3 regions of the Streptomyces sp. NPDC048441 genome follow, and region 1 is predicted to be linked to each of the others. Evidence: riboswitches for the same ligand, from Rfam matches in the RefSeq annotation. Region 1 holds a riboswitch; each other region holds the start of a gene.
What was found. A riboswitch is a leader RNA that binds a small molecule or an ion and turns the genes downstream of it on or off. The one in region 1 is predicted to bind thiamine pyrophosphate.
Positions count from the first base shown of each region.

Region 2: it holds a riboswitch for thiamine pyrophosphate, as region 1 does, so the genes downstream of both, thiO (glycine oxidase ThiO) here and thiC (phosphomethylpyrimidine synthase ThiC) in region 1, are expected to answer to the same signal.
Region 3: it holds a riboswitch for thiamine pyrophosphate, as region 1 does, so the genes downstream of both, ACGFSB_RS31010 (thiamine ABC transporter substrate binding subunit) here and thiC (phosphomethylpyrimidine synthase ThiC) in region 1, are expected to answer to the same signal.

Region 1 is NZ_JBICXM010000003.1:208,577-219,035, reverse strand. It holds gene ACGFSB_RS08930 (DUF5326 family protein) at 1-74, shown strand, start outside; gene ACGFSB_RS08925 (IclR family transcriptional regulator) at 360-1,085, shown strand; gene ACGFSB_RS08920 (SsgA family sporulation/cell division regulator) at 1,189-1,626, shown strand; gene ACGFSB_RS08915 (YibE/F family protein) at 1,686-3,095, opposite strand; TPP riboswitch at 3,167-3,322, shown strand; gene thiC (phosphomethylpyrimidine synthase ThiC) at 3,315-5,120, shown strand; gene ACGFSB_RS08905 (hypothetical protein) at 5,211-6,080, opposite strand; gene ACGFSB_RS08900 (metallophosphoesterase) at 6,262-7,413, opposite strand; gene ACGFSB_RS08895 (LacI family DNA-binding transcriptional regulator) at 7,693-8,814, opposite strand; gene hisC (histidinol-phosphate transaminase) at 9,209-10,306, shown strand.
Region 2 is NZ_JBICXM010000005.1:152,482-162,940, reverse strand. It holds gene thiE (thiamine phosphate synthase) at 1-388, opposite strand, end outside; gene ACGFSB_RS14420 (Rv2175c family DNA-binding protein) at 477-842, opposite strand; gene ACGFSB_RS14415 (NAD(P)/FAD-dependent oxidoreductase) at 910-2,130, opposite strand; TPP riboswitch at 2,261-2,374, shown strand; gene thiO (glycine oxidase ThiO) at 2,372-3,571, shown strand; gene thiS (sulfur carrier protein ThiS) at 3,568-3,795, shown strand; gene ACGFSB_RS14400 (thiazole synthase) at 3,803-4,597, shown strand; gene pknB (Stk1 family PASTA domain-containing Ser/Thr kinase) at 4,709-6,664, shown strand; gene ACGFSB_RS14390 (deoxyribonuclease IV) at 6,775-7,659, shown strand; gene ACGFSB_RS14385 (DUF4396 domain-containing protein) at 7,770-8,297, shown strand; gene ACGFSB_RS14380 (sulfite oxidase-like oxidoreductase) at 8,316-8,948, opposite strand; gene bfr (bacterioferritin) at 9,114-9,593, shown strand; gene ACGFSB_RS14370 (bacterioferritin-associated ferredoxin) at 9,610-9,849, opposite strand; gene ACGFSB_RS14365 (class II 3-deoxy-7-phosphoheptulonate synthase) at 10,024-10,459, opposite strand, start outside.
Region 3 is NZ_JBICXM010000015.1:112,010-122,468, forward strand. It holds gene ACGFSB_RS31000 (ABC transporter ATP-binding protein) at 1-224, opposite strand, end outside; gene ACGFSB_RS31005 (ABC transporter permease) at 224-1,834, opposite strand; gene ACGFSB_RS31010 (thiamine ABC transporter substrate binding subunit) at 1,963-3,066, opposite strand; TPP riboswitch at 3,150-3,266, opposite strand; gene rlmN (23S rRNA (adenine(2503)-C(2))-methyltransferase RlmN) at 3,306-4,412, opposite strand; gene ACGFSB_RS31020 (phosphatidate cytidylyltransferase) at 4,500-5,555, opposite strand; gene frr (ribosome recycling factor) at 5,590-6,147, opposite strand; gene pyrH (UMP kinase) at 6,298-7,059, opposite strand; gene tsf (translation elongation factor Ts) at 7,246-8,082, opposite strand; gene rpsB (30S ribosomal protein S2) at 8,177-9,133, opposite strand; partial or broken gene ACGFSB_RS31045 (peptidoglycan DD-metalloendopeptidase family protein) at 9,557-10,129, shown strand; gene ACGFSB_RS31050 (TetR/AcrR family transcriptional regulator) at 10,236-10,459, opposite strand, start outside.

The DNA of each region.
Region 1 (10,459 bases):
CGATCGTGGGCGGACTGATCTACGTCGTACGGAAGTTCATAACCGGCTCGACCTCTTCGCGCAGCGGTTGGTGACTTCTCGCAACTGTTAGCTCGGGCGGGGGAAGTTTCCTGCCGAGACGCCTTAGATCGGTGGCCAAGGGTTAGAGTCCGAAAACCGACGGGGCGAACCCCGCTCGGGCGCACTGCGCCCCCACCCGCGTAACCCCGGGCACGGGTGGAACACCCCACGCGTTTCGGGAGTGAACCTTGGCCACGGTTGACACCACACCCGCCGACACTTCGTCCAACGAGCCCTCCTTCAGGGGGTCGCCAACGGTCACGGCCGCAACTGTCGCCGCGCCGACCCTCATTGGCTCTGTGCAGCGGGCGATACGGCTCCTTGAGGCCGCCTCCTCGCACCAGGAGGGGGCACCCGCCAAGCAGTTGGCCCGAGAGGCAGGGCTGGCGCTTCCCACGGCCTATCACCTGCTGCGCACGTTGACGCACGAAGGCTATCTGCGCCGGGAGAAGGGCGTGTTCGTGCTCGGCGAGGCGGCCGAGCGAATGAGCGCCAGCGGGGCACAGCAGAATCGTCGCGGCATGATCGGCGAGGCCCTGGAGCACTGGCGCGACGCCATCGGCGTACCGGTGTACTTCGCCGTCTACCGCGAGGGCGAGATCGAGGTCGTGGCTGTCGCGGACACGCCGGGGAATCCGGCGGTGGAGGAGTGGGCCGACTTCCGCGAGACCGGCCACGCTCATGCGATCGGGCAGTGTCTGCTCGCCCAACTCGACGACGAACAGCGGCAGGACCACCTCGACCGCTATCCCGTGCAATCGATCACTCGGTACTCGGTCCGTGACGACCGGAGCCTCATGCGCCGCCTGAACGGGATGGGGCGGATGCGGCCCGTGGTGGAGCGGCAGGAGTACGCGTTGGGAACGGTCTGCGCCGCTATTCCGATCACTGCGGGTAACACAGCGGCCACGATGGCCATTTCTGTTCCCTCCTACCAAGCTGAGCGGCTTCTGCCCGCAGCCGAGCGGTTGCAAGGTGAGATCGGAAAGCTACTAGGGACACTTGCCTTCTCTATCAGCATCTGAAAACTCACTCCTTGTGATCTGATGTGTACGTTAAGCAAGATGCCATGAGTGTCAGGGAGTTGGTTCCTGGCCAGTCGAGGTTTAGCGACGGGGTAGGCGGGCGATGCGCGAGTCGGTTCAGGCTGAGGTCATGATGAACTTCCTAGTGTCCGAGGAGCTGTCGTTCCGTATCCCGGTGGAACTGAGCTATGAGACCGGCGATCCCTACGCCATCCGGTTGACCTTCCACCTCCCCGGAGACGCCCCCGTGACCTGGACTTTCGGGCGCGAGCTGCTGATCGACGGGGTGGGCAGGGCGTGCGGGGACGGGGACGTGCGCATCGCGCCCACCGATCCCGAGCTGCTCGAGGAGGTCCTCATCAGGCTTCAGGTCGGCGCGGACCAGGCGCTGTTCCGGGTGGGCATCCCGCCGCTGCTCGCCTTCCTGGACCGTACGGACAAGCTGGTGCCGCTGGGCCAGGAGCGTGCACTGGCCGACTTCGAGACGCACCTGGACGAGGCGCTGGACCGGATCCTCGCCGAGGAGCAGAGCGCGGGCTGACCTGCGGATCAACGGACGGAGCCGGTTGGCATATTGGTGCATTTCGTGGCATCGGCGGCTCAGTGCTTGCGGCGGCGTCCCCCGCCGCCGCCGCGGGACTGCTTGGCGGGTGCGGGTGCGGGTGCGGGAGCGCTTGGAGTACCTGGAGCACCTGGGGTGGCTGTCACGCGGGTCGCGCGGCCCGTGGGGGTCCCGCGGTCGGCCGAGACCACGAGGGCCGCGAGTGCGGTCGTCACCGGGACCGAGGCGACCAGGCCGATCGAGCCGACCAGGGTGCGGACGATCTCCTCGGCCACCAGCTCGCTGTTGGCCACCGTGCCCACGCTGCTCTGGGCGATCGAGAAGAGCAGCAGCAGGGGCAGCGCGGCGCCCGCGTAGGCCAGGACGAGGGTGTTGACGACCGAGGCGATGTGATCGCGGCCGATGCGGATGGCGGCGCGGTACAGGCCGCGCCAGCCCATGGTGGGGTCGGCCTGGTGCAGTTCCCAGACCGCCGAGGTCTGCGTCACGGTCACATCGTCGAGCACGCCGAGCGAGCCGATGATGACGCCGGCGAGGAGCAGACCGCTCATGTCGATGGACGGGTACAGGCCGTGGATCAGGCCCGTGTTGTCGTCCGTGTTGCCGGTGAGGGAGGCCCAGCCGATGAAGATCGAGCCGAGCAGCCCGATCAGGAGCAGAGAGATCAGCGTGCCGAGGACAGCCACTGATGTGCGCGCGGTGAGTCCGTGGCAGAGATAGAGCGCGATCAGCATGATCGCGCTGGCCCCGATCACCGCCACGACCAGCGGATTCGATCCCTGGAGGATCGCGGGAAGGATGAAGAAGGTGAGGACGAGGAAGCTCAACGCCAGTGCGACCAGAGCCATGATGCCGCGCAGCCGGCCCACCACGACGACGGCGAGGGCGAAGATCCCGGCGAGCAGCGCCATGGGGAACTTCCGGTTCACATCGGTGACCGAGTACTGCAGCGCGTCGGGAGCCTTGGGCTCATAGGCGACCACCACCTGCTGGCCCTGCCTCAACTGCCGCGGTGAGTCCGGCTGGACGATCTCGGTGAAGGTGCGGCCCTTCTCCTTGCCGCTCGTCACCTCGATCGTGGCCTTCTTGCAGGTGCCCTTCGCCCGGGACTGCGCGGACTGGCCCTCAGCGGTGGAGGTGTCGCCGTTGGGCGGGGTCTGTGAGGCGTTCACGTCCGAGCAGGGGAGCTCCTGCAGCTTCGTCACCGTGGCCGACTGGGTCTGCCGGTCGAAGCCGACTCCGGTGCGCTCATGGGCGGGCGCGCCGCCGGGCCAGAGCACCGCGAGTCCTACGACGACCGCCACGGCGAAAGGGATCAGCACGGCGGCGATGACCTTGCGCAGATGCTTGGAGACGGGCGCGGCCGGGCCGTGGTTGTGGGAGTGGCCGTGCGGGTCCGGCGGCGGGTTCTGGGCGGGCGGCTGGGACGGCGGTTGTGTGGTGGTCACTGCCCGATCATCGCAAGAACGGAGGGGGCCCTCTGTTCAGCGCGCCCGACAGGACGCTAGCGTGGGGGCACCTTTGCAATCGCGGGAGCTCGGAGCACCGGGCTGAGAGGGCGCTGACCTCCGTACGAAGCGGCACAAAAAGTGCACGAGCCGTACGGGATTCGCTGCGTCGACCGCCGAACCTGTTACCGGGTAATGCCGGCGTAGGGAGTAGGTCTCATGACCACATCGGACACACGCACGCCTGCCTCCAGCAGCGACGAGAACGGCGGGAACGACGAGACCGTCGCCGCGGAGGCCGGGAAGTCCATCGGCTGGCACAAGGCGTATGTCGAGGGCTCACGCCCCGACCTGCGGGTGCCGGTCCGCCAGGTGCACCTCACCAACGGCAAGGCCGTGACCCTGTACGACACTTCGGGGCCGTACACCGACGAGTCCATCGACACCGACGTCCGCCGGGGCCTCGCGCCCCTCCGGGAGAACTGGATCATCGCCCGCGGTGACACCGAGGAGTACACGGGCCGTCCGCCCCGCCCCGAGGACGACGGCATCAAGCACACCTCACCGCGCGGCGGCCTGAAGAACCTCGACGCGGTCTTCCCCGGCCGCCCGCGCCAGCCGCGCAGGGGCCGCGAGGGCCAGGCGGTGACGCAGCTCGCGTATGCCCGCCGCGGTGAGATCACGCCCGAGATGGAGTTCATCGGGATCCGCGAGAACCTCGACCCCGAGGTCGTGCGCGCGGAGGTCGCCGCGGGCCGCGCGGTGATCCCCGCCAACGTGAACCACCCGGAGATCGAGCCGATGATCATCGGCAAGAAGTTCCTGGTGAAGGTCAACGCCAACATCGGCAACTCCGCGGTCACCTCCTCCATCGAGGAGGAGGTGGACAAGATGACCTGGGCGACCAAGTGGGGCGCCGACACGGTCATGGACCTCTCCACCGGGCGCAACATCCACACCACCCGCGAGTGGGTCCTGCGCAACTCCCCCGTCCCCATCGGCACCGTGCCGCTCTACCAGGCCCTGGAGAAGGTCGACGGCCAGGCCGAGGCGCTGACCTGGGAGATCTACAAGGACACGGTCATCGAGCAGGCCGAACAGGGCGTGGACTACATGACGGTGCACGCGGGCGTGCGCCTTCCGTACGTCCCGCTGACCGCCAACCGCAAGACCGGCATCGTCTCGCGCGGCGGCTCGATCATGGCGGCCTGGTGTCTCGCGCACCACAAGGAGAGCTTCCTCTACGAGAACTTCGAGGAGCTCTGCGAGATCCTCGCGTCGTACGACGTGACGTACTCGCTCGGCGACGGCCTGCGCCCCGGTTCGATCGCGGACGCCAACGACGAGGCGCAGTTCGCCGAGTTGCGCACCCTCGGGGAACTCAACACGATCGCCAAGCGTCATCACGTACAGACCATGATCGAGGGCCCCGGGCACGTCCCGATGCACAAGATCAAGGAGAACATCGACCTTCAGCAGGAGATCTGCGAGGAGGCGCCGTTCTACACGCTCGGCCCGCTGACCACGGACATCGCGCCCGCGTACGACCACATCACCTCCGGCATCGGCGCCGCGATGATCGGCTGGTGGGGCACGGCGATGCTCTGCTACGTCACGCCCAAGGAGCACCTGGGCCTGCCCAACCGGGACGACGTGAAGACCGGCGTCATCACGTACAAGATCGCGGCCCACGCGGCGGACCTCGCCAAGGGGCACCCGGGCGCGCAGGACTGGGACGACGCGCTCTCGGACGCACGCTTCGAGTTCCGCTGGGAGGACCAGTTCAACCTGGCCCTCGACCCGGTCACGGCACGGGAGTTCCACGACGAGACGCTGCCGGCGGAGCCCGCGAAGACGGCGCATTTCTGCTCGATGTGCGGGCCGAAGTTCTGCTCGATGAAGATCTCGCACGACATCCGGCGTGAGCACGGCGGCACGCAGGACGAGATCAAGGCGGGCATGGACCAGAAGTCCAAGGAGTTCGCGGCAGCAGGAAACCGCGTGTATCTGCCGATCGCCGACTGAGCGGCGTCACGCACCGCCGCCGACCGGGCATCGGTCGGTACGCACCGCGCTTCGGGCGGGCTTCGCGCCCGCCCGAGGCAGCGTCGCGCACTACTCCGGCTTGTGGTCAGGGCCGCCGAAGTCCGGGCTTGAGAAGTCCGGGCTCGAGTAGCTCGGGCGCGGCCTTGACGGGCCGCCGTCCGGGCTGCTGAACCCCGGCCTGTGATAGCCGAGTTGGGGTATGCGGCTCGGGTCCGTCGATGGCGTACGGGCCACGTGTGCCGCCCCCGGATCCGCGAGTGCTTCCCGCAGGAACGGCAGGACGCCGCGCTCCATGAGTGCCTCGCCCCAGGCTTCCCTGGCGCGGACCACCTCCTCGTTCCATTCGCCGTACGCACCGGCCTGGAGCGAGGTGGAGCCGTTGCGCAGGGCGGCCAGGAGCAGACCGATCGCGGCGACCAGGATGCCCCCTGCGGTGAGCGCGCCGAACAGCCATCCCGCGGTGATCAGGGTGTCCGCGAAGGCGGGCTCGGGGTTGAGCATTTTCAGGATGTAGCCGACGAGCAGGAAGATCGCGGCGGCCGCCCCCGCGAGCACGGGTGCGAGCACGGCGACTACCGCTATCGCCCCCGCCCCTGACGTCTGGGCGGTGACCTCCCCCATCGTGGTGGCGAGACCGAGGCCGCCCGAGCCGGTTTCCGCCGGCCCTTCGCTGCCCCTCTCCTGGATCGATGATGCGGCAGATCCGCTTTCGCGCAGTTCCTCGCGGATCTTCACGTAGGTCGCGTACTCGGTCGTGGCGGCGGCCGTGATCAGCGCAGTGGCGTTCAGTGCCATGGTGCGCAGCTGCTCGGGATTGAGCCGCTCGCCCACTGCGGCGAGATCAGGACGATCTGGTGCGGTGCGCAGCGCCTCATCGAGGATCCGCTCGAATTCGGGGCGGTCCTCATTCAGCAGGTGTGGAGCGCTGTTCATGTGCATCCCCCGATGCTCCGTAGGGCTTGGGGCTCGCATGGGTGCGAGCCGTCGGGCAGAAACGGAGGGGAGCCTGCTACGGATAAGCCGATGGTAGAGCCGTGACGGCACGCGGTGACAGGGGGTTTCCAGAAATAGGCCCCCTGGCCAGCGTGATCCTGTACTCGTGTGCCTGCCCGGAGAACGCTCAGCTATCCAGGGGAAGTTGGCAGACCAGCAGCTTTCCGGCCATGGTCACTCCGCCGTCCATGGCGATGGCGAGGCCGCCTGCGTAGATGTGCGGTCCCTCGATGACGGGGCCGCCACCGTCCGAGTCGTCCTCGGAGCCGACATCGCCGAGCAGATACGGGATAGGGCTGTGACCATGGACGATGCGGTGGCCGCCGTACATGTCGAGGAGTTCGCGTACGGCAGCGGGGCCTGACTCGTCACGGAAGGCGAAGCGCTTGGTGAACTTCCGGAAGAGGTCCCAGCATTCGTCCGCGTCGTTGCGCGTGAGGGTCTCGCGGACCGTGTCGTTCACGGCCTCGATCGAGTCGCCGTAATCCAGATAGGCGGTTGTGTCGGAGTGCATCAGGAGATGCCCGTCCTCCGACTCGATCGCGTCGAGGCGGGCCATCCACTGGAGATGGTGGTCCTCCAGGCGCTCCATGTCGGTCTTCTGACCGCCGTTCAGGAGCCAGGCGGCCTGGAAAGTGGCGGTGCCCGCGCCGGAGTTGACCGGGGTGTCGCCGAACCGCTTCGCGCCGAGCAGGAGCAGTTCGTGGTTGCCCATGAGGGCCTTGCAGTAGCCGCCGGCGGCGGCCGCCTGCGCGGACAGGCGCATCACGAGGTCGATGACGCCGATGCCGTCGGGGCCGCGGTCGGTGAAGTCGCCGAGGAACCAGAGGCGCGCGTTGTCCGCGGACCAGTCGCCGTCCGCGTCGATGAGGCCCTGCTCCTGGAGCGCCGCGAGCAGCTCGTCCAGATAGCCGTGCACATCGCCCACGACGTACAGCGGGCCGTGTTCCTCGGCGGCCGGCGCCTGGGGAGGCTCGGGCATGGCCTGCACCTCCACTCGCACGGTGTCGCCGCGGTTGATGACGGGCAGGTCGCGCTGGGTCGGGGTGTAGCCGTCGCCTGCTTCCGGTGCTTCCGGTGCTTCCGGCATTCCCGGTGCTTCCGGCATTCCCGGCACCCCGAGGCTGTCTCTCGAGCCGTCCGGACCCACCATGCTCACCGAACCTCCCTGCACCGGACCGGTCTCATGGACGTACGCCGGTACGCGGAAGTCGCGCAACGTCGCCGTCCGCACATCGGGTCCCTGACCGGCCCCCTGAGTCATCGACCCCTCCACCACCATTGCGCCGCATCTGCACCGAGATCGGACTGCTTGGTCGCAGCGGCCCGCGGTGTCGTCCGCCCATCATAGGAATGCGGCTCGCGCTGTGTGGTGCACCAGGGGTGGTGAATCAGTGCTGAACCCCAGTTCACCGAGGTTTTCTCCCGAATTGGGTAGGGGTTTCCCCGCAGATCACGACGTGGCAGTGCCGATCAGGGCCGATCAGTGTTGGTTCAGTGTCGGTCAGTGCTTGGCGGCACCGGCCGACGGGGTGTTCCTCCCCGCCGGCCGGCACGCTCAACCGGGTCCGGGTGAGCGGGGAGGGCTGACCGTCGTGCGCGGTGGACGTCGCTCGGACGAGGTGCGCACGATCAGCTCCGTCGGTATCACCTGCTCGACGGGTCGGCCTGAATCGAGCCCTTCGATGGCGTCGATGAGGAGCTGCACCACGGCCGTGCCGATGCGCCGCGGTTTGAGCGAGAGCGTGGTGATGGGCGGTTCCGTCGTGGCGTAGACCGTCGACTCGCTGCAGCACACGAGCAGCAGATCGTCGGGGACGCGCAGTCCGTACCGGCGGGCGGCTGCGAGGAGATCGGTGCCGTTCGGGTCGAAGAGGCCGTAGACGGCGTCGGGCCGGTCCGGTCTCGCGAGCAGCCGGTCGGCCGCGACGGCGCCCGCGCACGGGTCGTGGGCCGGGTAGGACTCGTACACCGGGTCCTGTCCGACGCGTTCGCACCAGCGCAGATAGGCGGTCGTGGACAGGTGGGTGTAAGTGTCCGTGGTGGTCCCGGTGAGCAGCCCGATCCGGCGGGCTCCGGCCGCCGCGAGGTGATCGAGGATCTCCAGGACCGCCGCCTCGTGGTCGTTGTCGACCCAGGCGGTGACCGGGAGAGAGCTGGCCGGGCGACCGTCGGACACTACGGGTAGGCCTTGGCGCACCAGTTCGCTGACGACGGGATCGTGGTCGGACGGATCGACGACGACGGTGCCGTCGAGCGCGACGTTCGACCACACGTCGACCGGGCTGCGCCGGGAGGTGGCGGGCAGGATGACGAGGGCGTAGCCGCGGGCCAGCGCGGCCGAGGTCGCGGCTCTGGCCATCTCCGCGAAGTACGCGAATTCGGTGAAGGTGAAAGGTTCATCCCCGTACGTCGTCACGGTCAGGCCGATGAGGCCCGACTTGCCGGTACGGAGCGTTCGGGCCGCGGCGGATGGGCGATAGCCCAGCCGTTCGGCGACCTCGCGGACATGGCGTCGGGTGGCGTCCGGAAGCCGCCCCTTGCCGTTAAGAGCGTCGGAGACAGTCGTGATGGAGACACCGGCGGCGGCGGCGACGTCTCTGATGCCCGCTCGGCTCTGCCGGTTGCCCCGGCGGGCGGTCTCCGCTCGGCTCACCTGATGGTTCCCTGCTGCTGTCATGGCGAGCCGATAGTAGGGCTCATGGGGGTGGGTAGTGCGGACGCATATTCACTCGTTGACAGGCACGTTTCTGCATGGCTGGGGCGGGTCAATGACCTTGGATTGCAAGGGAGTTGGTGGGATTCAGGGGCGACGGTCACTTGTCGTCGTGCAAAGGCCTGCCAAATGAGCGATGTCTCGAAGAGGTCTCAACTCACCTTCACGGGTGATGCGCGCCACGGAGTGAGCTACCGGCGCGTGCTGTGACAGGGAGCGCTCCCCCCTCTGCGCGCGCCTTCGCAGGTGGATTCCCCTGACCCATTCGCAGCAGAGCTGAATCCTCATAAGGTGAGGAGTATTGAAGTCAGACTGTTCAGGCGTGCAGGCTGTTCAGGTGTTCAAGAGGAGGACTGCGGTGAGCGAGACGAGCCCGAGGCTGCGTGCCGAGCTGGAGGGTATCCCCACCTACAAGCCGGGGAAGCCTGCCGCGGCCGCCGGTGGCGGTGCGGCCGATGGTCCGGTGGCCTACAAGCTGTCCTCGAACGAGAACCCCTACCCGCCGCTGCCGGGCGTCATGGAGAGCGCGCTCGCCGCCGCGGGCACGTTCAACCGCTACCCGGACATGGCGTGCACCGGCCTGATGAGTGAAATCGCCGACCGCTTCGGGGTGCCGGTGTCGCACGTGGCGACGGGTACCGGTTCCGTCGGCGTCGCCCAGCAGCTGCTTCAGGCCACGTCAGGGCCGGGGGACGAGGTCATCTACGCCTGGCGGTCCTTCGAGGCGTACCCGATCATCACGCAGGTGAGCGGTGCCACGTCGGTGAAGGTGCCGCTGACGCCGGGGGACGTCCACGACCTGGACGCGATGGCCGACGCCATCACTGACCGGACGCGGCTGATCTTCGTCTGCAACCCGAACAACCCGACCGGCACGGTGGTCCGCAGGGCCGAGCTCGAGCGGTTCCTGGACCGGGTGCCGAGCGATGTCCTGGTGGTCCTCGACGAGGCCTACCGCGAGTTCATCCGCGACGCCGAGGTGCCGGACGGCGTAGAGATCTACCGCGACCGTCCGAACGTCGCCGTCCTTCGTACGTTCTCCAAGGCGTACGGCCTCGCGGGTCTCCGCGTCGGCTTCGCGATTGCCCATGAGCCGGTGGCGGCGGCGCTGCGCAAGACAGCGGTGCCTTTCGGCGTGAGCCAGCTGGCACAGGACGCGGCGGTGGCTTCGCTGCGGGCCGAGGACGAACTGATGGGCCGTGTCGGCGCGTTGGTCTCCGAGCGCGTACGGGTGGTCGAGACGCTGCGGGCACAGGGCTGGACGGTGCCCGAGACACAGGCGAACTTCGTGTGGCTGCGGCTCGGGGAGCGTACGACCGACTTCGCGGCGGCGTGCGAGCGGGCCGGTGTGGTCGTGCGGCCGTTCGCGGGCGAGGGGATGCGGGCCACGATCGGGGAGACCGAGGCCAACGACATCTTCCTGCACGCGGCGGAGGCGTTCCGCAAGGAGCTCTAGCTTTCCGGTGCGAGGAGCATGAGCCCGCGAGGAGCATGAGCCTTGGGCCGACGTCGAAGAGGAAGGGCCCCCGGGGAACTCCCCGGGGGCCCTTCCTCGCGTTCCCCCGGTAAAGGGGTACCCCCCTCCAGGTGCCGACAGCCAGTACGACAT
Region 2 (10,459 bases), on a different contig from region 1:
CGTCCTGTGTGGCCGCCGCGGCGGCCTCGGTGTCGGCATGAGTGGAGCGGCCGACGAGGACGTCATCTCCGAGGATCGCGCGGGCCGCGGGCACGGGCAGGTCGCCCTGGCCCAGGTGCAGCACGTCGGCGCCGATGGCGTGCGCGACGTCCGCGCGGTCGTTCACCGCGAGGAGCTTGCCGTGCCGCCGGGCGGCGTCGGCGAAGACCTGGAGGTGGTCGAGCTCCTCGGCCGCCTCCATGCCCTTGTCGCGCAGCTGCACGATGTCGACGCCGCCCGCGAGAACGGCGTCGAGGAACTCCGGGAGGTCTCCCTGGCGCTTGCGGGCGTCCACGCACAGGTAGAGACGGGCGTCCGCGAGCTGCTCGCGGGCAGGCTTGGTGGCCATGGAGAGGTCCCCCCGGGGTCGGTGGCGTACGGACCGGCGCGTCCCTGGGGACACGCCGGTCCGTACGCCGGACGGTTTTCCGTGTCGGTCAGACGGCGAGCGCCTGGGCGCGGCGCTTCACCTCCGTGCCGCGATTCTCGCTCAGGGCCTGCGCGGGCGTGCCGGGCAGGGTCGGGTCGGGAGTGAAGAGCCACTCCAGCATCTCTTCGTCGGAGAAGCCGTCGTCCCTCAGGAGCGTCAAGGTGCCGGTCAGGCCCTTGACGATCTTGTCGCCGTCGATGAAGGCGGCCGGCACCGCGAGCGCGCGGTTCTCACCACGGCGCACGGCGATCACTTGGCCCTCCTTGACCAGCTGGCGCACACGCGTCACCTCGACGTCGAGCATTTCTGCGATGTCGGGGAGGTGGAGCCACTCGGGGACGAGAGCATCAGTCTTTGCGTCAATCTCGGTCACGGGTCAAGCGTATCGCTGGCCACTGACACCGGCCGGGCACAGGGTGCGCCCCGGGGCTGCCCCAGGGCTAGGGAAGCGTTGCCTTCTTCAGCGGCACCGCGGGATCCGATGCCAGCTCAGGGGAGAGGCGCATGCCCGCCTCGATCAGCTTGCGGCCCTGGGCCAGGTCCCTGGGGCGGCCCACAGCGAGGACCGCCACCAGTACGCCCTCCCTGAGCCAGCACACCGTCCAGGCCGCGCCCGAGGGGTCGCCGCGCCGGATCAGCTCGTCGGCGGGCGCGTGGTGGCCCGCGTACTGCACGAAGCGGCCGAACTGCTCGGACCAGAAGTACGGGACCGGGTCGTACGCCGAAGGGGTCTCGCCGATGATGTTCGCCGCCACCGTGCGCGGGCCCTGGAGTGCGTTGTCCCAGTGGTGAACGAGAAGTCGCTCGCCATACCTTCCCGAAGGGAAGGAGGAGCAGTCGCCGACCGCGTACACATCGGGTTCCGACGTACGCAGGTGGTCGTCGGCGACGATTTCCCGGTGGGCGCCCAGGGTGATGCCGGAGCCCCCGAGCCAGTCCGTGGCGGGGCGGGCGCCGATGCCGACGACGACCGCGTCCGCGGGCAGCCGTGTGCCGTCGTCCAGGAGGACACTGCCGGGCTCGACGCGCTCCACGCGCGCGTGGGTGCGCAGCTCGGCTCCGGAGTCCGCGTACCAAGCCGCCATGGGCGCCGCGACCTCGGCGGGCAGCGCCCCCGCGAGCGGGCGCCCGGCGGCCTCGACCACGGTGACGGAGCAGCCCGCCTCGCGTGCGGCGGTCGCGAACTCGGCGCCGATCCAGCCCGCGCCGACGACCACGATGCGGTGCTGCTCGGCCAGCACAGGCCGCAGCCGTTCGGCGTCGTCCAGGGTGCGCAGCAGATGGACACCGGGCACTCCGGAGGCGCCGGGCAGCAGGATCGGCTGGGCGCCGGTGGCAATGACGAGGACGTCGTAGGGCACGGGCCCCGACGAGGTGTCCAGCTCGTGGGCGGCTGGACGGACGCCGGTGACCTCGTGGCCCAGGCTCAGCTCGATGCCGAGCGCCTCGAAGTCGATGTCGAAGGCGGAGCCCTCCGCCTTGCCGAGCAGTACTGCCTTGGACAGCGGCGGCCTGTCGTACGGCTGGTGCGGCTCCGCGCCGATCAGGGTGACCGCACCGGCGAACCCCTGGTCCCGCAGGGCCACGGCGGTCTGCACCCCGGCCATCCCCGCGCCGACGATGACGATCCGCCGCTCTGTCTGCCTCCGCTGCTCACTCACCCGATCACTGTAGGGCGGCGGGCGTCGCACGCCTCAGAGTGCGACGAGGAGATCTCTGACACACCGTCACTGCCCGTGCGCGGGCAGCTCCCCTACTGTCGTCGGACGCGACGGGCTAGGGTGGCCGGTGCGAAACACTCGCGGGAGCCCGGACGCACCGGGCTGAGAGGGAGGCTGGGACGGCCTCCGACCGTACGAACCTGATCCGGGTCATGCCGGCGAAGGGAGGGGCTGGACGCCCATGCATCCACGTACATCACCCCGTACGACGAACAGCACGAACGACGTCGTTGTCGTCGGGGGCGGCATCATCGGCCTGGTCACGGCCTGGCGCGCGGCACAGCGCGGCCTGTCCACCGCGGTCGTGGACCCGGATCCCGGCGGCGGCGCGGCGCAGGTCGCCGCGGGCATGTTGGCCGCCGTCACCGAGCTGCACTACGGCGAGCAGGCGCTGCTCGGCCTGAATCTCGCCTCCGCGAAGCGCTATCCCGAGTTCGCGGCCGAGCTCACGGAGGCGAGCGGCCGCGATCTCGGCTACCGCGCGTCAGGCACGCTCGCCGTCGCACTCGACTCCGACGACCGCGCCCATCTGCGCGAACTGCACACCCTTCAGCAGCAGTCGGGGCTCACGTCGGAGTGGCTGAGCGGGCGCGAGTGCCGCCGCCTCGAGCCGATGCTCGCGCCGGGAGTCCGTGGCGGGCTCCGAGTGGACGGCGACCACCAGGTCGACCCGCGCAGGCTCGCCGCCGCGCTCCTGGTGGCCTGCGAGCGGGCGGGAGTGATCTTCCACCGCGTGTGGGCCGAGCGCCTCTCGGTCGTACGGGACCGGGCCACCGGAGTCGTACTCGCCGACGGCACCGCCCTGGAGGCCGGTCTGACCGTGCTCGCGGGCGGCAGCCTCAGCGGGCGCCTCGCAGGGGTCCCGGAGGGCGTGCTGCCGCCCGTACGCCCCGTGAAGGGGCAAGTGCTCCGGCTCACGGTGCCGGAGCGTTACGCGCCGTTCCTGAGCCGCACCGTGCGCGCCGTCGTGCGCGGCAGCCACGTCTATCTGGTGCCGCGCGAGAACGGCGAGCTCGTCGTCGGCGCGACCAGCGAAGAGCTCGGCTGGGACACGACGGTCACCGCGGGCGGCGTGTACGAGCTGCTTCGGGACGCCCACGAACTCGTACCGGGCATCACGGAACTCCCGCTGACCGAGACCCGCGCGGGTCTGCGCCCCGGCTCCCCGGACAACGCGCCCCTGCTCGGCCCGACCGCGCTCCCCGGCCTCCAGCTGGCCACCGGGCACTACCGCAATGGCGTGCTTCTCACGCCCATCACCGGCGACGTCATGGCGCACGCCCTGACCACCGGTGAACTGCCCGACGAGGCGCGGGGGTTCACTCCCCTGCGCTTTGTCCGCACCCCTCTTACGAAGCGCTTCATGGAGCAGCCCGCATGACCCTCTCAGCCGATACAGCCGGTACAGCCGTCTCCGTCAACGGGGAAGTGCGCGATGTGGCCGCGGGCACCACGCTCGAAGCCCTCGTCGCCACCCTCACCGTCGCGCCCTCCGGCGTCGCCGCCGCGCTCAACGAAACCGTCGTCCCGCGCGCGCGGTGGTCAACCACCGCACTCGCCGACGGCGACCGTGTCGAAGTCCTCACCGCCGTCCAAGGAGGCTGAACCGACCATGGCAGACGACCCTTTCGTCATCGGCGGGCTCACCCTTTCCTCGCGCCTGATCATGGGTACGGGCGGTGCGCCGAGCCTGGACGTCCTGGAACGGTCCCTCGTCGCCTCCGGAACGGAGCTGACGACGGTCGCGATGCGCCGCCTCGATCCCGGCGTGCAGGGCTCGGTGCTCTCCGTCCTCGACCGGCTCGGCATCCGGGTCCTGCCGAACACGGCGGGCTGCTTCACCGCGGGCGAGGCCGTCCTGACCGCCCGGCTCGCTCGCGAAGCGCTCGGCAGTGACCTGATCAAGCTGGAGGTCATCGCGGACGAGCGCACTCTGCTCCCCGACCCGATCGAGCTCATCGACGCCGCCGAGACCCTGGTCGACGACGGCTTCACGGTGCTTCCGTACACGAACGACGATCCTGTCCTGGCCCGGAAGCTGGAGGACGTGGGCTGTGCGGCGATCATGCCGCTCGGCTCCCCCATCGGTTCTGGGCTCGGCATCCGTAACCCGCACAACTTCCAGCTGATCGTCGAGCACGCACGCGTGCCGGTGATCCTGGACGCGGGGGCGGGGACGGCGTCCGACGCGGCGCTCGCGATGGAGCTGGGGTGCGCGGGTGTGATGCTCGCCTCCGCCGTGACGCGGGCCCAGGAGCCGGTCCTCATGGCCGAGGCCATGCGGCACGGGGTCGAGGCGGGGCGCCTCGCGTACCGGGCCGGGCGGATTCCCCGGCGGCACTTCGCCGAGGCGTCGTCTCCCGCGGAGGGCCTGGCCCGGCTGGATCCGGAGCGGCCCGCGTTCTGAGTGCCGCACAGCGCCGCACAGTGCCGCACGCCTGTTACAGGTCGGCTGCAGTCGAGCTCCGAGGACACCCGGACGGGCAACGGTGTCAGCGGTGGCTCGTAGACTCCCTGCGTGGACACGACCCTTCAAGACCCGCTCGTCGGCCAGGTGCTCGACGGCCGCTATCGCGTGGACGGACGGATCGCGGTCGGCGGGATGGCCACGGTCTACCGGGCCGTGGACACCCGCCTCGACCGCGTGCTCGCGCTCAAGGTGATGCACCCGACGCTGGCCGCCGACGTCTCGTTCGTCGACCGCTTCATCCGCGAGGCGAAGTCGATCGCCCGGCTCTCGCACCCGAACGTGGTGGGGCTGTTCGACCAGGGTGCCGACGGTGCGTACGTCTATCTGGCGATGGAGTACGTCGCCGGGTGCACCCTGCGTGACGTCCTGCGTGAGCGCGGGGCCCTGCAGCCGCGGGCCGCGCTCGACATCCTGGAGCCGGTCCTCGCCGCGCTCGGCGCCGCGCACCGGGCCGGGTTCGTGCACCGCGACATGAAGCCGGAGAACGTCCTCATAGGGGACGACGGCAGGGTCAAGGTCGCCGACTTCGGTCTCGTCCGCGCGGTGGACACCGTCACGAACACGACCGGCACGATCCTCGGAACGGTCTCCTATCTCGCACCCGAGCAGATAGAGCACGGCACGGCCGACACACGTGTCGATGTGTACGCGTGCGGGGTCGTGCTCTACGAAATGCTGACCGGCGCCAAACCGCACTCCGGTGAGTCGCCCGCCCAGGTGCTCTACCAACATCTCCACGAGGACGTGCCGCCCCCGTCGGCGGCCGTCCCCGGGCTCGCCGTCGAGCTCGACGAACTCGTCGCGTCCGCCACCGCCCGCACCCCCGACGTCCGCCCGTACGACGCGGTGGCTCTCCTGGGTCAGGTCAGGGAGGCACGGGCCGCGCTCTCCCTCGATCAGCTCGACGCGGTGCCGCCGCAGGCGCGTACGTCGGAGCATGACAACGGAGACGACCGTACGAGTGTGATCCCGCGCGCGGTGCGCTCCGTACAGCTTTCGCTCCCCGAGGACGGCGAGCAGGACCAGCGGAGTCGGCAGGACCCGCTCAACCGCACCAGCATCCTGACGACGCCCCCTCCGTCCGCCCCATCGGCGGGCCCGAGCCGCAGGCGCACCAACCCGCGCCGCGGTGTGTTCGTGCTGATCGCGGCCGTCCTCCTCGCCCTGGGCCTCGGCGTGGGCGTCTGGTACATCAACTCCGGCCAGTTCACCAAGGTCCCGCCACTCCTGGCGAAGACCGAGTCGGCGGCCAAGAAGCGCCTCGACGAGGCCGGGCTCGACGTGAAGGAAGTCAAGCGCGCCTACAGCGACACCGACAAGCGCGGCACGGTCATGGCCACCGACCCCGGGTCGGGCGAGCGCATCCGTAACAACGACAGTGTGACCCTCACCGTCTCCAGGGGCCCCGAGATCGTCAAGGTCCCCAGCCTCGAGGGCCTGCCCTTGAAGCAGGCGAAGGACAAGCTCAAGGGCGCGGGGCTCGTCCCCGGAATGACGACGAAGACCTTCAGCGAAGAGGTCGCGAGGGGCTCCGTGATCAGCACGGACCCGGGCGCGGGCACCAAGCGCAAGGCGGACTCGGCCATCGCGATGGTCGTCAGCAAGGGCGCCCCGGTCGAGACCCCCGATGTGACGGGCGAGTCCGCGGGCGAAGCGACCGCCGATCTGCAGGAAGCCGGCCTCAAGGCCAGGATCGCGACGACGCGGGTCTACTCCGACGAGGACAAGGGCGATGTCGCCAAGCAGTCCCCCGTCGAAGGCAGGCAGCTCGCCGAGGGTGACACGGTCACGCTGACGCTCTCCAAGGGGCCGGAGATGATCGAGGTCCCGGATGTCGAGGGCATGAGCGTCGACGATGCCACGCAGGAGCTGGAGGACGCGGGCTTCGACGTCGAGAAGGACCGCGGTCTGCTCGGCCTCTTCGGGGACACGGTGAAGGGCCAGTCGGTGGAGGGCGGTGAGGACGCGCCCAAGGGCTCCACGATCACCATCGAGATCCGGTAGCCACTGTCCCTGCGGGCCGTCCGTAGCTGATCGCGCCGTTCCCCGCGCCCCTTGCGGGCCCACCGGGATCCGCCGACAAGGCGGCCACGCGCGCGTGCCACCCTGGGGGCGTGAGCAGCGACAATCCCCCCAGTAAAGCGTCCCGCAACCCCGTCGGCGGCCACGTCCCCGTGGCCGGCGGTCTCGCCTCCGTAGGGCTTTCGTACGCCCGTGAGATGGGCGCCGAGGCCGTCCAGGTCTTCGTCGCCAACCCGCGCGGCTGGGCGACGCCGCCCGGTAATCCGAAGCAGGATGAGGAGTTCCGCGCGGCCTGCGCCGCCGAGGGGATTCCCGCGTACGTCCACGCGCCCTACCTCATCAACTTCGGCTCGCACACCGAGGCGACCGCCGAGAAGTCCGTGGAGTCCCTGCGCCACTCGCTGCGGCGGGGCCGCGAGATCGGGGCGCTCGGCGTCGTCGTGCACACCGGCTCGGCGACCGGCGGCCGGGACCGCGCCGTCGCCCTGAAGCAGGTGCGCGACCGGATGCTGCCGCTGCTCGACGAGCTGACGCACGAGGACGATCCGTACCTCCTCCTGGAGTCCACCGCCGGACAGGGCTTCTCGCTCTGCTCCCGCACCTGGGACTTCGGCCCGTACTTCGAGGCGCTCGACTCGCATCCCAAGCTGGGCGTCTGTCTGGACACCTGCCACATCTACGCGGCGGGCCACGACCTGACGGGGCCGAGCGGCATGAAGCAGACCCTCGACCTGCTGGTCGACACCGTCGGCGAAGGCCGCCTGAAACTGGTGCACGCCAACGACTCCAAGGACGTGGTCGGCGCCCACAAGGACCGCCACGAGAACATCGGCACCGGCCACATCGGCGAGGAGCCCTTCCGCGAGCTGATGGCCCACCCCGCGACCGAGAACGTACCGCTGATCATCGAGACACCCGGCGGCAAGGAGGGGCACGCGGCGGACGTGGCGCGCCTGAAGGAGCTCAGGAGCAACTAGCGGCCAGCGCCCCCGAAGATCTCTTGAGGAATACCCCCTAGGGGTATAGGGTTCCTGCCAGAAGGCAAGAAGGGCAGGAACCGCTGCCCGACGACCGCTGGGGGCTTCTCATGCAGCACGATCACGACGCTCACACCGAGCACGCGCACCACGAAAGCGCGCACCAGGATCACACCCACACCGGGCAGCACGGCATGGGCAAGGTCAGCTGGCGCATGGCGGCTCAGGCGACGCTGCACTGCCTCACGGGGTGCGCCATCGGCGAGGTTCTCGGCATGATCATCGGCACCGCGCTCGGCTGGGACAACATGCGGACGATGATCCTGGCGATCATTCTGGCCTTCTTCTTCGGATACGCCCTGACCCTGCGCGGCATCCTCAAGGCGGGCGTCGATTTCAGGACCGCGTTCCGGGTCGCGCTCGCCGCGGACACCCTGTCCATCGCGGTGATGGAGCTGATCGACAACGGCGTGATCGCGCTCTGGCCCGGAGCGATGGACGCCCATCTGTCGGACGCCATGTTCTGGTGGGTCCTGGCCATCGCCCTGGCCGCCGCCTTCGTGATCACCACCCCGGTGAACAAGTGGATGATCGGCCGCGGCAAGGGCCACGCGGTGGTGCACGAATACCACCACTGAATACGACCACTGACGGGATCAGAGCTCGGGGCCGTCCCCGGGCTCTTCCTGGTACGAGTACCGCTGTTCGGCCCAGGGGTCGCCGACGTTGTGATAGCCGCGCTCCTCCCAGAAGCCACGGCGGTCGGCGGTCATGTACTCGATGCCGCGGACCCACTTGGGGCCCTTCCAGGCGTACAGATGAGGCACCACGAGCCGCAGCGGAAAGCCGTGCTCCGCGGTGAGCAGCTCACCACCCTTGTGCGTGGCGAAAATCGTGCGGTCGGAGTCGAAGTCATCCATCCGCAGGTTCGAGCTGAAGCCGTACTCGGCCCAGACCATCACATGGGTGACGTCGGGCGCGGGCGGCGCGAGTTCGAGCAGCGCGCGGGCCGGCACGCCGCCCCATTCGGCGCCGATCATGCTGAACTTCGTGACGCAGTGCAGATCGCCGACCACGGTGGCGTACGGAAGGGCCGAGAACTCCTCGTGGGTCCAGCAGTGCTTGTCGCCGTCGGCGGTGGCCCCGAAGACCCTGAACTCCCAGCGCTCCGGGCGGAACTTCGGCACCGGGCCGTAGTGCGTGACCGGCCAGCCACGCTGCAGTCGCTGCCCCGGTGGAAGCTCCGGCTCCACTGCTTCCCGAGATGCGCGATCCGCCGGCTGACCCATGTCTCCATCCTGACAGACCCGGGGCGGTGGACATGACCAGCCGACGGCCGCCGGACGCCGATTGGGGCAACTCCTACTAAGCGTGCACTTACTGGACGCCTTCCGAACACCGGTGCAAGGATGCGCGCTACCTGGCCAGTCCCACACTTGGAAGGAGCCTCTGCGATGCAGGGCGACCCCGAGGTCATCGAGTTCCTCAATGAGCAGTTGACCGCCGAACTCACGGCGATCAACCAGTACTTCCTTCACGCCAAGATGCAGGAGAACTTCGGCTGGCCGAAGCTCGCCAAATACACCCGGTCCGAGTCGATCGACGAGATGAAGCACGCGGAGATCCTGACCGACCGGATTCTCTTCCTCGACGGCCTGCCCAACTATCAGCGGCTCTTCCACGTGCGCGTGGGGCAGACCGTCACGGAGATGTTCCAGGCGGACCGGCAGATCGAGGCGGAGGCGATCGACCGCCTCAAGCGCGGGATCGAGGTGATGCGCGGCAAGGGAGACATCACTTCCGCGAACATCTTCGAGTCGATCCTCGCGGACGAGGAGCATCACATCGACTATCTCGACACCCAGCTCGAACTGGTCGAGAAGCTGGGCGAGCCGCTCTACATCTCGCAGCTCATCGAGCAGCCCGAGAGCTGATCGAGCAGCCCGAGAGCTAAGCGGCTTCCGGGAGCTCCGAGTCGGGGGCGAAAGCCAGCGCAGGCTCGCCGTCCGCCACGAGCTCGCGCGTGGGGCACGCGCCCCGGCCGAGCAGCGCCTGAATGCGTCGTACGCACGAACCGCAGTCCGTGCCCGCCTTGCAGGCCGACGCTATCTGGCGGGGGGTACAGGCGCCGTCGCCCGCATGCTTCTTCACCTGTTCCTCGGTGATGCCGAAGCAGTTGCAGACGAACATGCGGTTCACCTCCCCGGTGATGTCTCAGGCGGGATCGATAAGCGGTGCCCGTCCCGATGAATCGGTGAGGCTAACCTAACCTTACCCGCCGTTCCCGGCGCGCAAAAGCCCCGGATACGCCGGTGGGGCACGGATCACATGGATCCGTGCCCCACACGTGCGTACAGCAGGGAATTACTGGTCCCGGTACATCTCCGCCACCAGGAAGGCCAGGTCAAGGGACTGGCTGCGGTTCAGACGCGGGTCGCAGGCCGTCTCGTAGCGCTGATGCAGGTCGTCGACGAAGATCTCGTCGCCGCCGCCCACGCACTCGGTGACGTCGTCACCGGTGAGCTCGACGTGAATGCCGCCCGGGTGCGTGCCGAGGGCCTTGTGGACCTCGAAGAAGCCCTTGACCTCGTCGAGCACGTCGTCGAAGCGACGGGTCTTGTGGCCCGAAGCCGCCTCGTACGTGTTGCCGTGCATCGGGTCGGTGATCCAGGCGACGGTCGCGCCGGAGGCGGTGACCTTCTCGACCAGCTCGGGGAGCTTGTCCCTGACCTTGTCGGCGCCCATCCGGACGATGAAGGTCAGGCGACCGGGCTCACGGTCCGGGTCGAGGCGCTCGATG
Region 3 (10,459 bases), on a different contig from region 1:
CGCTTGTGCGCGGGCACGCCACGCTGGTCCCTCCCGTCCAACAACACCTGCCCGCCATCGAGCTCCTGCAACCCGGCGACCGCCCGCAGCAGCGTCGACTTGCCGCTGCCGCTCGGCCCGAGCACGCACACGATCTCGTGCTCGTCGACCGCGAGCCCGACACGGTCGAGCACGGCCCGCGCCCCGAAACGTACTGTCGCCTTCTCCAGCGCCAGCAAGGCCATCAGAACTCCCCGGTCGTGCGGTCGGTACGGAGCCGTTCGAGCAGCAGCAGCGACACCGCACACACCACCATCAAGATCGTCGAAAGGGCCATCGCCTGACCGTAGTTGAGCTCACCGGCCCGCCCGAGCAGCCGAGCCACGGCCACCGGAAGGGTCGGGCTGTCCGGCCGCGCGATGAACACGGTCGCGCCGAACTCCCCCAGGGACACCGCGAAGGCGAACCCGGCGGCGATGAGCAGCGCCCGCCGCACCATCGGCAGATCGACCTCCCGCCACGCCCGCAGCGGCGAGGCCCCGAGGACGGCCGCGGCCTCGCGCAGGCGTCCGTCCACCGCGCGCAGGACGGGAAGCATGGTGCGTACGACAAAGGGCACGCCCACAAGCGCCTGCGCGAGCGGCACCAGAATCCACGTGGCCCGCAGGTCCAGCGGAGGCTTGTCCAGCGTGATCAAGAACCCGAAGCCGACCGTCACCGCGGACACCCCGAGCGGCAGCATCAACAGCGCGTCGAAACCGCGCACGAGCCGCCCGGCCTTCCGCGTGAGCGCCGCCGCGGCGAGCCCGCCGATCACCAGGGCGATGGCGGTGGCGGCGAGCGCGTACTGAAGTGAATTCCAGACCGCGTCGATCGGCGGGACGAGGAAGGCGCCCCCGTCGGCCGAGGTCAGCTCCTTGTAGTACGTGAAGCCATAGCCGCCGGGAGCGCTCAGCGAGCGCTCGATCAGCACTCCGAGCGGCAGCAGGATCAGCACGGCGATGGTGACCATGACCCCGGCGAGCAACGTCCACTGCCCCGCGCCGCGCGGCCGTCGCGGGACCGTCGAGGCGTCGACCAGCTTCAGCACGCCCTCCCGCCTGCGCACGGTCCACGCGTGCACGGCGAGGATCATGCCGACCGCTGCGAACTGCACGATGGTCAGGACGGCGGCCGTCGACAGGTCGAGGAGCTGGGCGGTCTGCCGGTAGATCTCGACTTCGAGGGTCGAGTACGCGGGTCCGCCGAGGATCTGCACGACACCGAACGAGGTGAACGTGAACAAGAAGACCATCAGAGCCGCCGCGGCGACCGCGGGGCCGAGCGCGGGCAGCGTCACGGTCCGCCAGGCCGTCCACCGCGAGGCGCCGAGCACCCGCGCGGCTTCCTCTTGGCGCGGGTCGAGCTGCGACCAGAGTCCGCCGACGGTCCGTACGACGACGGCGTAGTTGAAGAAGACATGTGCGAGCAGAATCGCCCACACAGTCGTGTCGAGCCGCACGCCCCACATCTCATCCAGCAGTCCACCCCGCCCGAGCAGCGCGAGGAACGCGGTCCCGACGACGACGGTCGGCAGCACGAACGGCACAGTGACGATCGCCCGGAGCACTTCCTTGCCCCTGAACTCGAAGCGCGCGAAGACGTACGCGCCGGGGAGCGCGACAAGCAGCGTGAGCGCGGTCGACGCGAGCGCCTGCCAGGTGGTGAACCACAGCACGTGCCGTACGTCGGACTGCCCGACGACATCCGCGATCCGCCCGAACTGCCAGTCCCCGCCCACCTTCAGGCCGCGCGCGACGATGGCGGCGACGGGATAGGCGAAGAAGACGGCGAAGAACGCGACGGGCACGGCCATCAGACCGAGCCGCGCCGCGCTCCCACGCGAGAGCCCCTTACGGGACTGGCCGCCCTTACGGGACTGGCCCTTAGGGGACTTGCCCGTCGGGGACTCGCCCGTCGGGGACTTGCCCGTCGGGGACTTGCTTACTTCAGTACGAGCGAGGTCCACGACTTGACCCACTGCTCGCGGTTGTCGGCGATCTTCTTCGGAGCCATGGTCTCCGGATCGTCGATCTTCACGCCGTGCTTGACGAACAGCTCGGGCAGCTCGGCGGACTCCCGCACCGGGTTCACGAACATGTTCAGCGGCATATCGTTCTGGAAGTTGTCACTGATCAGGAAGTCGAGAAGCGCCTTGCCGCCCTTCTCGTTCTTGGCGTTGCTGAGCAGGCCCGCGTACTCGACCTGCCGGAAGCAGGTACCGGTCGCGACGCCGGTCGGCGCCTCCTTGGGCTGCGGCTTCGCGTAGAGCACCTCGACCGGCGGGGACGAGGCGTACGAGACGACGAGCGGCCGATCCCCCTTGGCCTTCTTCCCCCCGGCAGACCCGGAGAACTCCTCGTTGTAGGCCTGCTCCCAGCCGTCGACGACCTTGACGCCGTTGGCCTTGAGCTTCTTCCAGTAGCCCTGCCAACCGTCGTCGCCGTACTCGGCGGCGCTGCCGAGCAGGAAGCCGAGACCGGGCGAGGAGGTCGCGACGTTCTCGGTCACCAACAAGTTCTTATATGCGGGCTTGGCCAGATCCCCGAAGGACTTCGGCGGCGCCAGCTTCTTGTCGGCGAAGTACTTCTTGTCGTAGTTGACGCAGATGTCGCCGCTGTCGACGGGCGTGACCCGATGCTTGTCCTGGTCGACGCGGAACTGCGAGACGATCTGGTCCGAGCCCTTGGCCTCGTACGACTGGAAGAGACCGTTGTCGAGCGCGCGCGAGAGCAAGGTGTTGTCCACCCCGAAGAACACATCCCCCTGCGGGTTGTCCTTCGACAGAATCGCCTTGTTCACAGCGGCGCCCGCGTCCCCGTCCTTGAGGACGTTGACCTTGTAGCCGGAGCTCTTCTCGAACGCCTTCAGTACGTCCTTGGAAACGTTGAAAGAGTCATGACTGACAAGCGTGACGCTCTTGGAGTCAGCCTTGTCGCCACCGCCCGACGAGCTGCCGCACGCGGAGAGCGCGACGAGCCCGAGGCCGACCGCGACCGCGGTCACGGTGATCTTCTTGGTGCTGCGGGTGGTGCTCACTGAGTTCAACTGAGTTCATTCCTCCTGGAGTGACCAGGAAGAGACGCGGCCCTGCCCACAGCCTTGAAGGGGCTGCGGGCAGGGCGCAACAGCTTGAGTGATGTCCGAACTTCCTACCCGGAATGACCCGGGCAAGGTTCAGAGGGTCTGCGGCCAACCTGTCCTTGGTGCCGCACTCTCAGCGCTGTGGCGCTCCCCTGTCGGAATATGAAGATGTGTTCCGGCTATGAAGTTGTGTTCCGGCCAGCCTAACGCTCGGACGCGGCGAGCTGGCCGCACGCCCCGTCGATCTCCTGACCACGGGTGTCACGAACCGTGACAGGCACCCCGTGGGCGGCGATGGCGTCCACGAAGGCCTTCTCGTCCTCCGGCCGCGACGCCGTCCACTTCGAGCCCGGCGTCGGGTTCAGCGGGATCAGGTTCACATGCACGGGCTTGTTCTTGAGCAGCCGCCCGAGACGGTCACCGCGCCACGCGTGGTCGTTGATATCCCGGATCAGCGCGTACTCGATGGAGAGGCGGCGCCCCGACTTGGCGGCGTACTCCCATCCTGCGTCAAGGACCTCACGCACGTTCCACCGCGTATTGACGGGTACGAGGGTGTCGCGAAGCTCGTCGTCGGGCGCATGCAGGGAGATGGCGAGGCGGCACTTGAAGCCCTCGTCGGCGAACCGGTGGATGGCGGGCACAAGCCCGACGGTCGACACGGTGATCCCACGCTGCGAAAGACCGACCCCATCGGGCTCGGGGTCGGTGAGCCGACGGATCGAGCCGACCACGCGGTTGTAGTTGGCGAGCGGCTCGCCCATGCCCATGAACACGATGTTGGAGAGCCGAGCGGGCCCACCCGGGATCTCTCCGTCCCTGAGCGCCCGCATCCCGTCCACGATCTGGTGCACGATCTCGGCGGTCGACAGATTCCGGTCGAGCCCGGCCTGTCCCGTCGCACAGAACGGACAGTTCATCCCACACCCGGCCTGCGACGAGATGCACATCGTCACGCGGTCCGGATAGCGCATGAGCACGGACTCGACGAGCGTCCCGTCGAAGAGCCGCCACAGCGTCTTGCGCGTGGTGTCGTCGTCACAGCTGATGTGCCGCACCACGGACATCAGCTCGGGAAGCAGCGCCTCCTGCAACTTCCCGCGCGAGCCGGCAGGGATATCGGTCCACTGCTCCGGATCGTGCGCGAACCGCGCGAAGTAGTGCTGCGAGAGCTGCTTGGCACGAAACGGTTTCTCGCCGACGGCGGCAACGGCTTCCTTGCGCTCGGCGGGCGTGAGGTCGGCGAGATGCCGCGGCGGCTTCTTGGCTCCGCGGGGCGCGACGAAGGTGAGTTCTCCGGGTACAGGCATGGTCCGTCCAGTGTCGCAGACATACAGCAAGGGGCCCGCCGCCCTGTGGACAACGAACCCCTCGCGTACAGATACGCAGGTCAGCCGTCAGCCAGACCCCACGAAGATGACAAGCAGCAGCCACACCACCGGTGCGGTCGGCAGCAGCGAGTCGAGGCGGTCCATGATGCCGCCGTGGCCGGGGAGCAGCGTGCCCATGTCCTTGATGCCGAGGTCACGCTTGATCATGGACTCGCCGAGGTCACCGAGCGTCGCGCTCGCGGCGACCGCGAGGCCGATGAGCAGCCCCTGCCACCACGTGCCGTCGTCGATCAGGAACTCCATGCACAGCGCACCCCCCGCCATCGCGAACGTCACGGCACCGACCAGGCCCTCGCGGGTCTTGCCGGGGCTGATGCGCGGGGCGAGCTTGTGCTTGCCGAAGCGCCAGCCGATCGCGTACGCCCCGGTGTCGCTGACCACGGTCAGGAGCAGGAACGTGAGCACCCGCATCGCGCCGTCGTCCGCGGTGAGCATCATCGCCACGAACGTCGCGAGGAACGGGACGTAGAACGCCGCGAAGACGCCCGCCGTGACGTCCTTCAGATAGCCGTCGGGCGGCTCGGTCATCCGCCAGACGAGCACCGCGAGCGCGGTGAGCGCCATGGCGACCCAGGCGCCCTCGGGCCCGCGGACGTATCCGGCGACGACCATCGCGGCGCCGCCCACCGCGAGCGGGACCAGCGGCGCCTTGATGCCCTTGCGCTCCTCGAGCCGCGAGGTGAGCTCCCAGAGGCCGACCACGACGGCGACCGCTATGACGCCGATGAAGAGGGCCTTCACGATGAAGAGCGACGCGACGATCACCGCGCCGAGCCCCACGCCGACTCCTATGGCCGCCCCGAGATCACGGCCCGCGCTCTTCTTCTGCGGCGCCTGTGGCGCCTTGGGGGCGGGCTGTGATGCGCTGGGCATGGGCTCCTGGGGTACGTCAGGCAGGTCAGGCACGTCGGGCACGATGGGCATGGGCTGCGTCTCTGCTGGATACAGGGAGTCATGCGCATCGTACGCGGGACCTGCCGGGGCAGCCCCTTGAGCGGGACCCTGGTCGGGCGGCCCCCAGTACCCGGCTCTGGGAGGCGCCCCCCAGGAAGAGTCGTTCACGGATCGGATTCCTCAGTCCTCAGACCTCGAGCCCTCAGACCTCGAGCAGCTCGGCTTCCTTGTGCTTGAGCAGCTCGTCCACCTGGGCGACGTACTTCGCCGTGGTGTCGTCGAGCTCCTTCTCCGCGCGACGGCCCTCGTCCTCGCCGATGTCGCCGTCCTTGATCGCCTTGTCGATCGCTTCCTTGGCCTTGCGGCGGATGGAGCGGATCGAGATCTTGGAGTCCTCGGTCTTGGTCTTGGCGACCTTGATGTACTCCTTGCGGCGGTCCTGCGTCAGCTCGGGGAACGTCACCCGGATGATGTTTCCATCGTTGCTCGGGTTGACGCCGAGGTCGGAGTCGCGGATCGCCTGCTCGATGTTGCGCAGCGCGCTCTTGTCGAACGGGGTCACCACGGCCATCCGCGGCTCGGGCACCGAGAACGAGGCCAGCTGGTTGATCGGCGTAAGGGCGCCGTAGTAGTCAGCCACGATCTTGTTGAACATCGCCGGGTGCGCACGGCCTGTGCGAATCGCGGCGAAGTCCTCCTTGGCGACCACGACGGCCTTCTCCATCTTCTCCTCGGCCTCGAGGAGGGTCTCTTCGATCACCACTTGCTCCTGCGTCTGTGAGTGGTCTTGGGGCGCCCCCAAGACGGTGAAGTAGGGGGAGTCCATGGGGCGTCGGCTGCGTCGCGTCTCTTTCCCTGCACCGTGTCCGACCGGCAGGGCTTTGTCCATCCCTCGGGGGCGTACCCGAGATCAGGCGCGGGTGACCTCGTCGCCCACGAGTGTGCCGATCTTCTCACCCTTGACGGCACGGGCGATATTGCCGGTGGACAGCAACTCGAAGACCAGGATGGGCAACTTGTTGTCGCGGCACAGGGTGATCGCGGTCATGTCGGCGACCTTCAGGTCGCGGGTGATGACCTCGCCGTAGCCGAGCGCGTCGTACTTCACCGCGTCCGGGTTGGTCTTGGGGTCGGAGTCGTAGACCCCGTCGACGCCGTTCTTGCCCATGAGCAGGGCCTCGGCGTCGATCTCAAGGGCGCGCTGCGCCGCGGTGGTGTCGGTGGAGAAGTACGGCATACCCATGCCCGCACCGAAGATGACCACACGGCCCTTCTCCAGGTGCCGGACGGCACGCAGCGGGATGTACGGCTCCGCGACCTGGCCCATCGTGATGGCGGTCTGGACGCGGCACTCGATGCCTTCCTTCTCCAGGAAGTCCTGCAGGGCAAGGCAGTTCATGACGGTGCCGAGCATGCCCATGTAGTCGGAGCGCGCGCGGTCCATGCCGCGCTGCTGGAGCTCCGCGCCACGGAAGAAGTTGCCGCCGCCGATGACGGCCGCGATCTGGGCACCGTCGCGTACGACAGCGGCGATCTCCTTGGCGATCGCGTGCACCACATCGGGGTCGACGCCAAGGCCGCCCCCGCCGGCGAATGCCTCGCCGGAGAGCTTCAGCAGGAAACGACCGGCGACTTTGTCGTCACCACTGTTTGTGTCGGCCTTGGTGGTCATGGAGTTCTCGCTTCTTTTTGCTCGGCGCACATACGAAGAAGGCCACTGCCGGTGGGGTGTTGTTCGCATCCCATGCTCGGCAATGGCCTCCTCGTCAGATCTGCGGTCGTACGTCGCGCACTGCGTGGGGTACGCGGGCGACCGCTGTCGACCCTAGCGGGGTCTACCGTCGATCGCGGTACGGACTCAGATGCCGACCTTGATGCGCGAGAAGCGCTTCAGGGTGACACCGGCCTCGTCCAGGACCTTCTGGACGGACTTCTTGTTGTCGAGCGCGTACGGCTGACCGAGGAGGGTGGCCTCCTTGAAGAAGCCGTTGACGCGACCCTCGACGATCTTGGGCAGCGCGGCCTCGGGCTTGCCCTCGGCGCGGGTGGTCTCCTCGGCGACGCGGCGCTCGGACTCGACGACCTCGGCCGGGACGTCCTCACGGGAGAGGTACTTCGGCGCGAAGGCGGCGATGTGCTGCGCGATGCCCTTGGCGAGACCGGCGTCGGCCTTGTCAAGCTCGACCAGGACACCGATCTGCGGGGGCAGGTCGGGCATGGTGCGGTGCATGTACGCGGAGACGAAGGTGCCCGAGAACTGCGCGAAGCGCTCCAGGACGATCTTCTCGCCGAGGTTGGCGTTGGCCTCGTCCACGTACGCCTGGACCGTCTTGCCGGACTCGATCTCGGACGCGAGAAGCGCCTCGAGGTCGGCCGGGGACGTCTTGGCGATGTGGGCGGCGAGGTTGTTCGCCACGGCCTGGAACTTGTCACCCTTGGCGACGAAGTCCGTCTCGCACTTCAGCTCGACGATCACGCCGGAGGTGTTGTCGTCGGCGATGAGGGAAGCCACGGCGCCGTTCTCGGCGGAGCGGCCCTCGCGCTTGGCAACGCCCTTCTGGCCCTTGATGCGCAGGGCTTCGACGGCCTTGTCGACGCTGCCGTCAGCCTCGTCGAGCGCCTTCTTGCAGTCCATCATGCCGGCGCCCGTGAGCTCACGGAGCTTCTTGACGTCAGCGGCGGTGTAGTTCGCCATGATCCTGAAATTCTCTTTCGGAGGTCTGAAAGATCTACGGGTGAACGGCGGGGGCCGGATGGGCCCCCGCCGTCAACTACCGAACCTGTGAAGGTCAGGCCTGCTCGGTCTCCGCGGCGGGGGCCTCAGCGGCGGCAACGTCGGCGGGGGCCTCGGCCTGCTCGGCGTCGGCGACCTTCTCCGTCTCGGCGGAGGTCTGGACCTCGGCCTCGGCGTCGTCGGCCTTCGGCTCGTCGGCCTTGGCCTCGTCAGCCTTGGGCTCGTCGGCCTTCTTCTCGCCCTCGAGGAGGTCGCGCTCCCACTCGGCGAGCGGCTCAGCGGCGGCCTTCTCGCCCGGCTTCTGGTCGCCAGTGGCGGCACCGGAACGGGCGATGAGGCCCTCGGCGACAGCGTCGGCGATCACGCGGGTGAGCAGGGTGACGGAGCGGATCGCGTCGTCGTTGCCCGGGATCTTGTAGTCGACCTCGTCGGGGTCACAGTTCGTGTCGAGGATCGCGACGACCGGGATGTGAAGCTTCCGGGCCTCGCCGACAGCGATGTGCTCCTTCTTGGTGTCCACGATCCAGACGGCGCTGGGCACCTTGGACATCTCGCGGATACCGCCGAGGGTCTTCTCCAGCTTGGCCTTCTCGCGGGAGAGGACGAGCAGTTCCTTCTTGGTGAGGCCGGACGCGGCCACATCCTCGAAGTCGATCTGCTCGAGCTCTTTGAGGCGCTGCAGACGCTTGTAGACGGTCGAGAAGTTGGTGAGCATGCCGCCCAGCCAGCGCTGGTTCACGTAGGGCATACCGACGCGGGTCGCCTGCTCGGCGATGGCCTCCTGCGCCTGCTTCTTCGTGCCGACGAACATGACCGTGCCGCCGTGGGCGACGGTCTCCTTGACGAACTCGTAGGCGCGGTCGATGTACGACAGCGACTGGAGCAGGTCGATGATGTAGATGCCGTTGCGCTCCGTGAAGATGAAACGCTTCATCTTCGGGTTCCAACGACGGGTCTGGTGACCGAAGTGGACGCCGCTTTCCAGCAGCTCCCGCATCGTGACGACGGCCATGGCCGTACTCCTAGTGTTCTCGGTTGTGCCGCGTCCGCCGGATGGCGGTCGCGCCTGACGCCCGCGATGCGCCGTGCCACAAAGGACCGAGAGGCGCTGGCACCTGGCTTTCAGGGCCTGGTGTCGGGGCGTGCGAAGTCGACCCGGTGACCCGGATCGCCACAAGAAGTGTACGGGACCCGGGAGGCAGCGGGTGACGCCGCTGTCCACCAGTCCGTGAGGCCGTTGCCCCCAGGGGGTGACGGCGTTATCCCCAACCGGCCGGTGGTCCACAGATTCAGACCATGATCCCTACGGGCAGGCCCGGCGCGGGACGGTTCTCACATGTCTTACATGCGACGAGAGCTGCGACAACGGGTGGGGCTAGGGGTGCGGCGACAGCCGCGGCTGGGGCTGGGGCTGCGACGACAGCCGCGGCGAGGGGTGCGGCGACAGCTGCGGCGGGTACTGGCTTCTGTGCTGCTTGCCGTAGCGCTGATCACTGCGGCAGCGGCACTGCCTTCCGCTGCCGCCGGGGGGACCGGTCCGCCCGGCCCACCGGTACCGAAGGTGGGCGGCGCATGGCCGGTGGGGGTGCGTCCCGCTGTCCTGCGGGGCTGGGAACCTCCGGCGACGGAGTACGGCCGGGGGCACCGGGGCGTGGATCTCGCGGCGCCGCCGGGGGCCGTGGTCCGGGCGGTCGCTCCGGGGAGGGTGTCCTTCGCGGGCCGGGTGGCGGGCCGTGGAGTGATCGCGGTGGAGCTGGCGGGCACTGGCGAACCACCGTTGCGCACGACGTACGAGCCGGTGCGGGCCACGGCCGAGAAGGGCGCCCAGGTGGCGACGGGCGAGGCACTGGGGATCCTTGAACCACCCACGGCCCACTGCCCGACCAGTTGCCTCCACTGGGGCCTGCTGAGGGCCGACACCTACCTGAACCCACTGTCGCTGCTGCCGCCGTGGCTGCTGCGGCGCGGGGCGTCCCGTCTACTGCCGGTGATCGACGTGCCGCTCCCGCGACTGCTCCCGCTGCTCCCGCCGTGGGCAGGCGTTCCCCGCGGCGGAGCAGAGGAGCGCCTGGCCCTACTGCCACGCGTCGATGAGCGAGTCCGTCGGAAGGGCCCTAGCCCCGCACACCCCGCAGCGACATGGAGACCGCTGCTTCGGTAATGGCTGAGGGGTCCTCCGCGGCGCCCAGCTCAATCCGCCGGACAGCCGCGTCCACAACGCCCTGGAGCAACATCGCCGCAAGCCGAGGCTCCGTATGCCCCAACTCGCGCAACGCCTCGCCGATCATGGCGACGAGCCCGCCGTGCGCGGCACGAATCTTCTCCCGCGCCCCCACGT